Phenylobacterium zucineum HLK1: one gene and its partner. The protein of the gene in region 1 interacts with the protein of each later gene in a pairwise test. Links are inferred from orthologs where the notes say so. Each region holds a gene or a part of one and is shown in the gene's direction. Other genes may lie near its edges.

Region 1 (4,175 bases):
GAAGACCGCCGCACCGACGCCGAAGGCCAACGGCGGGGCGGCGGCGCAGACCTCGTCCGCGGTCCGCAGCCCTGCGACCACGCCCGCGCCCAAGACGGCGGCCCCGAAGACCAGCGGGACCGCGACCCCGCCGGCTGTGACGCCCGCGCCCAAGACGCCGGCTCCGAAGACCCCGGCTCCGAAAACCCCCGCTCCGAAAACCCCGGCGCCGCAGACGTCCGCGCCACCGCCGTCCGGAGCCCGGCCATGAACGGCGGCGCCCGGACCCTCGAGCCGTGGCGCTGGCTAGGCGTGCCGATGTTGCAGGTGATGGGCGCCACCCTGCTGTTCGCCCTGCCGCTGCGCGTCTGGGGCCTGGCCCTGCCCGAGCCGGTCTTCGCCCTGCCGGTGGCCTTCGCCTGGGCGGTGATCCGGCCGTCGGTGCTGGCGCCGTTCGGGGTGGCCCTCATGGGCTTCTTCCTCGATCTGCTGTGGGGAGGTCCCCTGGGCCTGTGGGCCGTCTGCCTGCTGATCGCCTACGGCGTCGCCCTGGGCGGGCGCGCCATGCTGGCCGGTCAGAGCCGGGGCATGATGTGGGCCTGGTACGGCGTGCTGACCGCGCTCTCGATGAGCGCGGCCTATCTCTTCACCATGCTGGACGCCAAGGGGATGGCCAGCCCGCTCTCGGTGTTCTGGCAATTCCTCGCCACAGTCATCCTCTATCCCTTCGCCGACCGCCTGATCGAGCGGTTCGAGGACGCCGACGTGAGGTTCCGCTAGCGCCATGGCCGAACCGGCAATCTTCTTCGAGGAGGTCAACGAGCGGCAGGGCCTGTTCCACCGCCGGGCCGTCCTGCTGGGCGGCTTCGCGGGCCTGGGCCTCACGGCCCTGGGCGGGCGCCTGGCCTATCTCCAGCTGCTGGAGACCCAGCGCTACGAGAAGCTGGCCACCTCGAACCAGTTCAACTTCAAGCTGGTCCCGGCTCCCCGCGGCCTGATCGTCGACCGCAACGGCGCGGTGCTGGCGGCGAACCGCCCGAACTTCCGCCTGCTGGTGTCGAAGGACAAGGGGACCGACCCCGAGGCGACGCTGAAGACCCTGGCCAGCTTCGTGCCGATGGACGAGGCCCGCCAGCGCCGGCTGCTGCGCGAGATCAGCAACGCGCCCCGCCGTGCGCCGGTCTCGGTCATGGAGGACATGACCTGGGAGCAGTTCTCCGCGATCAACGTCCGCGCGCCCGAGCTGCCGAACGTCACCGCCGACATGGGCGAGGTGCGGGTCTATCCGCACGGCGGGGCCTTCGCGCACGTGATCGGCTACGTGGCCAAGGTGAACCGCGAGGACCTGACGCCCACCGGCCCGAACTCGGACCCCATCCTGCTGCACCCGGGCTTCCGGATCGGCAAGCAGGGCATCGAGAAGGCGCTCGACCTCGAGCTGCGGGGCCGGGCCGGCGCCAAGAAGGTCGAGGTGGACGCCAACGGCCGCGAGGTGCGCCACGACGAGGACGGCGACATCGCCGCGGTCCCCGGCAAGGAGGTCCAGCTCACCCTCGACGTCGATATCCAGAACCGCGCCCTCGAGGTGTTCGGCGGCGAGAGCGGAGGCGCGGTCCTGATGGACTGCCGCACGGGCGACATCCTGTGCATGATGTCGGCGCCGAGCTTCGATGCGAACCGGTTCGTGCGGGGGCTGACGGGCGCCGAGTACCGTGCGCTGGCCAACTACGAACGCCGGCCGCTGCTCGACAAGTGCCTGTCGGGCACCTACCCGCCGGGCTCGACCTTCAAGACCATGACGGCGCTCGCGGCGCTGGAGGCCGGGATCGACCCCGACCAGACCGTCAGCTGCGGCGGCGGAATGTACTTCGGCGGCCGCTACTTCCGCTGCCACAAGAAGGGCGGCCACGGCGCCCAGAACATGCGGGACGCCATCAAGAACTCCTGCGACGTCTATTTCTATTCGGTCGCCTCGCGCATCGGGCCGGACCGGATCGCCGCCGTGGCGCGCGAATTCGGCTTCGGCCAGACCTTCGACATTGGCATTCCGGGCCAGAAGAAGGGCATCGTGCCCTCGACCCAGTGGGTCCGGGAGAACCGCCCGAAGGACCCCAAGTGGCACCCCGGTGAGTCGCTGAGCTACGGCATCGGCCAGGGCATGCTGACGGCCAATTGCCTGCAACTGGCGGTGATGACCGCGCGGCTGGCCAACGGCCGCAAGGCGCTCAACCCGCGCCTCATCAAGTCGATCGGCGGCAAGGAGCTGCCGCGCGGCTCGGACGTGCCGGACCTGCCGTTCAGCCAGGAGCACCTGAACTACGTCCGCGACGGCATGGCCGCGGTGACCGAGGCGGGCGGGACGGCCTTCCGAGCCAGCCAGCTCGGCCTGGGCGACATCCTGATGGCCGGCAAGACCGGCACGGCGCAGGTCTACAGCTACAAGGCCGGCGGGCACCGGGGGAAGGGCGGCCCCTGGCGGCTGCGCGACCACGGCCTGTTCGTCGCCTTCGCGCCGCTGGATGAGCCGCGCTACGCCCTGGCGGTGATCGTCCAGCACGGCATGGGCGGCTCGACGGCCGCCGCGCCCCGGGCGCGCGAGATCATGCGGGTGGCCCTGCTGAAGGATCCCGAGCTGCGCGCGCGCATCGAGACGCCGCTGCCGATGCCCGAGATCCAGCCGGACCTGGAGCTCGACACCGTGCCCGACAGCCCGGTCTTCGCCGAGCCGCCGAACACGCCGACGCCCGCCGTCGGCGATCCGCTCGTCCCGCCCTCGGAAGGCCCCGCATGACCGTCTCGGCCCTCACGCGTCCCGGCGAGCGGGACCGCCTGATCGTCAAGCTGTCCGAGGTGGACTGGCTGTTCGTCCTGGTGCTCAGCCTGATCGCCGGGGCCGGCGCCCTGATGCTGTTCTCCATCGCCGGCTCGTCCTGGGACCCGTGGGCCGCCAAGCACGCCTTCCGCTTCGCGCTGTGCCTGGCGATGATGATCGGCCTGGCGATGATCGACATCCGCGTGTGGTTCGCCATCGCCTATCCCGTCTATGTGCTGGGTCTGCTGCTGCTGGTGGCGGTGGAGCTGGTCGGGGACACGCGCCTGGGGGCGCAGCGGTGGCTATCCATCGGCGGCTTCAGCTTCCAGCCGTCCGAGGTGATGAAGATCGGCATCGTGCTGGCGCTGGCGCGCTACTACCACGGGACCTCGGCCCAGCGGGCGAGGCTGTCCTGGTGGCTTCTGGTCCCCGCCGGCATGATCGGCCTGCCGGTGTTGCTGGTGGCGCACCAGCCCGACCTCGGCACCGCCATGCTGATCCTGATGACCGGGGCGGCCATCGTCGTGCTCGCCGGGCTGTCCTGGAAGATCATCGCCGCCGGCGTGGCGGCGTTCGTGGCCATCGTGCCGCCGTTCGTGATATTCGTGATGCACGACTACCAGCGGCAGCGCGTGCTGACCTTCCTGGACCCCGAGAGCGATCCCTCGGGCTCCGGCTACCACATCCTGCAGTCGATGATCGCCCTGGGCTCGGGCGGTCTGCTGGGCAAGGGCTACGGCCTGGGCTCGCAGAGCCAGCTCAACTTCCTGCCCGAGAAGCAGACCGACTTCATCTTCGCGACCCTGGCCGAGGAGTTCGGCTTCGTGGGTTGCGTATCGGTGCTGATCCTCTACGCCGCGGTGATCTTCATGGCCCTGCGGACCGCCTATGTCAGCCACTCGCATTTCGCCCGCCTGGCCTCCGCGGGCGTGACCGCCACCTTCACGCTCTACGTCCTGATCAACGGGGCGATGGTGATGGGCCTGGCGCCGGTGGTGGGCGTGCCCATGCCGCTGCTGTCCTACGGCGGCACGGTGATGCTGACGGTGATGATCGGCTTCGGCCTGGTGCAGTCGGCGCGGGTCCACCGCTACGCCGAGGTCACCAAGGGCTCGGGCCTCCTCTAGCGGGCGCAGGCCGGATGCAGGAAGGGCCCCGAGGCGGCCTCGCCCCGGAGCCCTCTATTCCTCCGCCGGAGGAGGGGCCGCCTACCGGGCGACCATGTCCCGCTTCAGCCAGCGCATGGTCATGAAGAAGCACAGGCCCGCGACGGCGTAGAGCGCCGAGGTGATCAGCATCGAGTGCTGCAGGCTCTCGGGGTGGGCGACGGCGCAGACCGCCTGCTCGGCGGCGGGCAGGGCCGCCCGCGCGGCGCCTTCGCAGG
Region 2 (4,284 bases), 520 kb from region 1 along the record:
TCGCGGCGATGGCCGCCGGCCTGGGCCTCGCCGTGGCCGCGTCGCACGCCGCGCCCGACCCCGTCGGGCTGCTGAAGGTCCGCCTGGGCGGCGACAGCGCCGAGACCCGGATCGTCCTCGACCTCGCCAAGTCGGCCAATGTGAAGATCGTCTCGGACGGCGCCGCCGATCGCCGGATCGTCATCCATATGCCGGGGGTGCAGGCCGCCGAGGAGCTGCAGGGCCCGGGCCGGGGCCTCGTCAAGGCCTGGATGGTCGACGAGGTGCAGGGCGGGGCGCGCCTGCAGATGGACCTCGCCGCCGACGCCAAGGTGAAGCGCCGCTTCCTGCTGCCGCCCGCCGACGGCGTCGAACACTACCGCTATGTCGTGGACGTGGCCGCGGCGCCGGGGGCGAGCCTGACAAAGGCCTCGCAGGCCGGCCCCGTCGACGGCGCCCTGCGGACCAAGTTCCTGCCCGCCCGCAAGTCGGCCCTCCCGCTGAAGAAGGTGGTCGTCGTCGACGCCGGCCACGGCGGCAAGGACGTCGGCGCGGTCGGCTCCAAGGGCTACGAGAAGGACATCAACCTCGCCGCTGCCCAGGCGCTGAAGGACAAGCTGGAAAAGACCGGCCGCTACAAGGTGGTCATGACCCGCAACTCGGACGTCTACATTCCGCTTGAAACGCGGGTGCGGATCGCCCAGCGGGCCAACGCCGACCTGTTCATCTCGCTGCACTCCGATTCCGGACCCGACACCAGCCTGAAGGGCGCCAGCGTCTACACGCTGTCGGACAAGGCCTCGCGCCGCTCGACCAAGTTCGTCAGCAAGGACGACTGGTTCATGAAGGCCAGCCTGACCGGCGATCAGGGGGTGCGCGACATCCTCTTCGACCTCACCCAACGGGCGACGCGCAACCGCTCGGCCGTCTTCGCCCAGACCCTCCTGTCCCATATCGAGGACGAGGCCCCGCTGCTGCGCCGCAGCCACCGGGACGCCGGTCTCGTGGTGCTGCTGGCTCCGGACGTCCCGGCGGTGCTTCTGGAGATGGGGTTCGTCAACAATCCCGAGGACGAGGCCCGCCTGCGCGATCCCCGATCCCGCGCCCGCCTCATGGACTCGGTCGCCGACGCCATCGACGACCACTTCGGCCACGACATGAAGGTTGCGGCGCGCTGACGCGGCGGCGTTGGCGCCCGGCCCGACACAGGGTAGACGACGCCTCATAAGGTGGACGCGGCGCCCCCGGAGGCTCGTCTAAGTTGAACTCCCCCGCAGGACCCGAACGGTGGGTCGCGATGGCCGGCGTTGTGGTGCTGAGCCTCGTCGCTCTGGCCGCCTTCTCCGCCGCGATCTACGCGGCCTGGCTGTTCCATGACATGCCGGACGCCGGGGAATTGGTGGACTACCACCCGCCCACGGCCACGCGCGCCTACGCCTGGGACGGCACCCTGATCGGCGAGTTCTCGCGCGAGCGGCGCATCTTCGTGCCCTACGACGCCATCCCCGCCCAGACGGCGCAGGCGTTCCTCGCCGCCGAAGACCACAGCTTCTTCCGGCATGCGGGCGTGGACGTAAGCGGCCTGGGCCGCGCCATGGCCAAGAACGTCCTCAACCTCGTCCAGGGCCGGCGCCTCGAAGGCGGCTCGACCATCACCCAGCAGGTGGCCAAGAACATCCTGCTGACGAGCGACGCCACCATCGGGCGCAAGCTGAAGGAGGCGATCCTCGCCGGCCAGCTCGAGCAGACGCTGACCAAGGAGCGGATCCTCGAGCTCTATCTGAACGAGATCTGGCTGGGCTACCGATCGTACGGGGTGGGCGCCGCGGCCTACAACTACTTCGGCAAGTCGGTGAGCGAGCTGACCCTGGCCGAGAGCGCCTATCTGGCCGCCCTGCCGAAGGGGCCCGACAACTACCACCCGATGCGCCGCAAGCGTCAGGCCATCGCCCGCCGCAACTGGGTGATCGACCAGATGGCCGACCTCGGGATGATCAGCCGGGAAGAGGCGCGCGCCGCCATGGCCGAGGACCTGAAGGTCCAGCCCGCGCCGACCCGGGCGCAGTACCGCGACGCCGACTACTTCGTGGAAGAGGTCCGCCGCCTGGGCCTCAACATGGACGAGCTGGGCGACGAGCGCCTGAACGCCGGCGGCTACTACATCCGCACGACGCTGGACCCGCGCCTGCAGAGCGCCGCGCGGCTGGCGCTGATGAACGGACTGGAGGCCTACGACCGCCGCCACGGCTGGCGCGGCGCCTGGGGCAACGTCACGACCCTGGCCGACTGGGAGAAGGAGGCCAAGAAGAAGGCCCTCCCGTCCGAGCGGCGCAGCTGGCGCCAGGCCGTCGTGACCAGCGTCGCTGGCGGCAACGTCGAGGTGCTGACCGTCGACGGCGACCGCGGCGCCCTGGCCGGCGAGGACGTGGCCTGGGCCCGGCGCGGGAAGGGGATCGGCACCGGCGACCTGGTCTTCGTGGCGCCGAATGACAAGGGCGCGGGCTTCCGCCTGAAGCAGATCCCGGCGGTGAACGGCGCCCTCGTTGCCATGGAGCCCAATTCGGGCCGGGTGCTGGCGATGGTCGGCGGCTATTCGTTCTCGCTGTCCAGTTTCAACCGGGCCACTCAGGCCTACCGGCAGCCCGGCTCGGCCTTCAAGCCGATCGTCTACGCCGCGGCCCTTGAGAGCGGCTACACGCCCGCCAGCACTGTCATGGACGCGCCGATCACCCTGCGCGGGGCCGGCGGCCAGGCCTGGTCGCCCGAGAACTACAATCGCAAGTACTATGGCGCGCTGACGCTGCGCCGGGGGTTGGAGCTGTCGCGCAACACCATGACGGTGCGCCTGGCCCAGAACGTCGGCATGACCCGGATCAGCGACCTGGCGATCCGCATGGGCGTGACCGAGAAGATGGACAAGGTGCTCGCCATGGCCCTCGGCTCGGGCGAGACGACCGTCTACCGGATGTCGGCGGCCTACTCCTCGTTCCTGAACGGCGGCCGCAAGGTCGAGCCGCACCTGATCGAGCTGGTCCAGGACCGCAACGGCAAGGTCATCTGGAAGGCCGACCGCCGGGAATGCCCGCGCTGCGGCGCCGGTTTCTCGGGCGCCGAAAGCCCGCGCATCGCGCGCACCGGCGCCCAGGTGATGGATCCGATCACCGCCTACCAGATCACCTCCATGCTGGAAGGCGTGGTCCTGCGGGGCACGGCGACCCAGGCCTCGTCCGTCGGCAAGCCGCTGGGCGGCAAGACCGGCACGACCAACGACTACCGCTCGGCCTGGTTCATGGGCTTCTCGCCGGACATCGTCGTGGGCGTTTACATCGGCTTCGACGACAACCGCAGCCTGGGCGAGGGCGAGACGGGCAGCGTCGCGGCCGTGCCGATCTTCACCGAGTTCATGGGCGAGGCGCTTAAGGACCGGCCGGCCCAGCCGTTCAAGGCGCCCGCCAACGCCAAGTTCGCCATGGTGCGGGGAATCCGCGAGGCCTTCCGGCCCGGAACCGAGCCGCAGGTCGCCCAGGCGCCGGCGAGCGCCGTGCCGGGCGGGCCGCAGCCCTACAGCCAGGTCTGGCAGAACGGCATCACGGGCGCCCCGAACGCCGGGGCGGCCGTGGCGCCGCCTCCGCCGCCGAAGAAGCAGGACGAGCTGTCGGACTTGTTCTGACGCGGGACGCAGACTATGTCCGGCCGCCTGAAGTCCGGAGTTCCCCATGAGAGTGGATGTCGAGGCCGCCAAGGCCGACATCGAGCAGTCGATCGAACTGCTCAGGAGGCGTCTTTGACTGGGAGCCAGCGCTCCGGAAGCTCGACGAGCTGAACGCCCGGGTCGAGGACCCGACCCTTTGGAACGATCCTGACGAGGCCCAGGCGGTCTCGCGCGAGCGTTCGCGCCTGTCGGCCCAGGTCGAAGCGGTCCATGGCCTCGAGCGGGACCTGGCCGACGCCCTCGGCTACGCCGAGCTGGCGGACGAGGAGGGCGACGAGGCTTCGCTGGACGAGGCCCGCGCCCAGCTACGCGAGATCAAGGAGCGCGCCGCCCGCGCCGAGCTGGAAGCCCTGCTGTCGGGCGAGGCAGACGGCAACGACGCCTATGTCGAGATCAACTCCGGCGCCGGCGGCACCGAGTCCAACGACTGGGCCGGCATGCTGCTGCGCATGTACACCCGCTGGGCCCAGGCCCACGGGATGAGCGTCGACGTGATCGAGGAGACGGCCGGGGAGCAGGCGGGGATCAAGTCCGTCACCCTGCAGGTGAAGGGGACCAACGCCTACGGCTGGCTGAAGACCGAGGCCGGGGTT

The links. Proteins that work in one complex are often made in the same cells at the same time.
Region 2: the proteins of mrdA (region 1) and PHZ_RS10140 interact in binary tests that used the Escherichia coli proteins (3 or more experiments, as listed by UniProt). The link is inferred for Phenylobacterium zucineum HLK1 from one-to-one orthologs.

The regions. Positions count from the first base shown.
Region 1 is NC_011144.1:2,583,236-2,587,410, reverse strand. Bases 350-3,266 are described here. They hold mrdA (penicillin-binding protein 2), read left to right. Parts: upstream 350-763; coding sequence 764-2,770; downstream 2,771-3,266. Other genes in these bases: rodA (rod shape-determining protein RodA), read left to right, coding at 2,767-3,266; PHZ_RS12625 (hypothetical protein), read left to right, coding at 350-759. In the rest of the region: more of PHZ_RS12625, read left to right, coding at 247-349; more of rodA, read left to right, coding at 3,267-3,918; PHZ_RS12610 (spinster family MFS transporter), read right to left, coding at 4,000-4,175. UniProt on the Escherichia coli protein: Catalyzes cross-linking of the peptidoglycan cell wall. Responsible for the determination of the rod shape of the cell. Is probably required for lateral peptidoglycan synthesis and maintenance of the correct diameter during lateral and centripetal growth.
Region 2 is NC_011144.1:2,059,409-2,063,692, reverse strand. Bases 881-3,962 are described here. They hold PHZ_RS10140 (penicillin-binding protein 1A), read left to right. Parts: upstream 881-1,276; coding sequence 1,277-3,649; downstream 3,650-3,962. Other genes in these bases: PHZ_RS10145 (N-acetylmuramoyl-L-alanine amidase family protein), read left to right, coding at 881-1,157. Outside these bases: more of PHZ_RS10145, read left to right, coding at 1-880. UniProt on the Escherichia coli protein: Cell wall formation. Synthesis of cross-linked peptidoglycan from the lipid intermediates.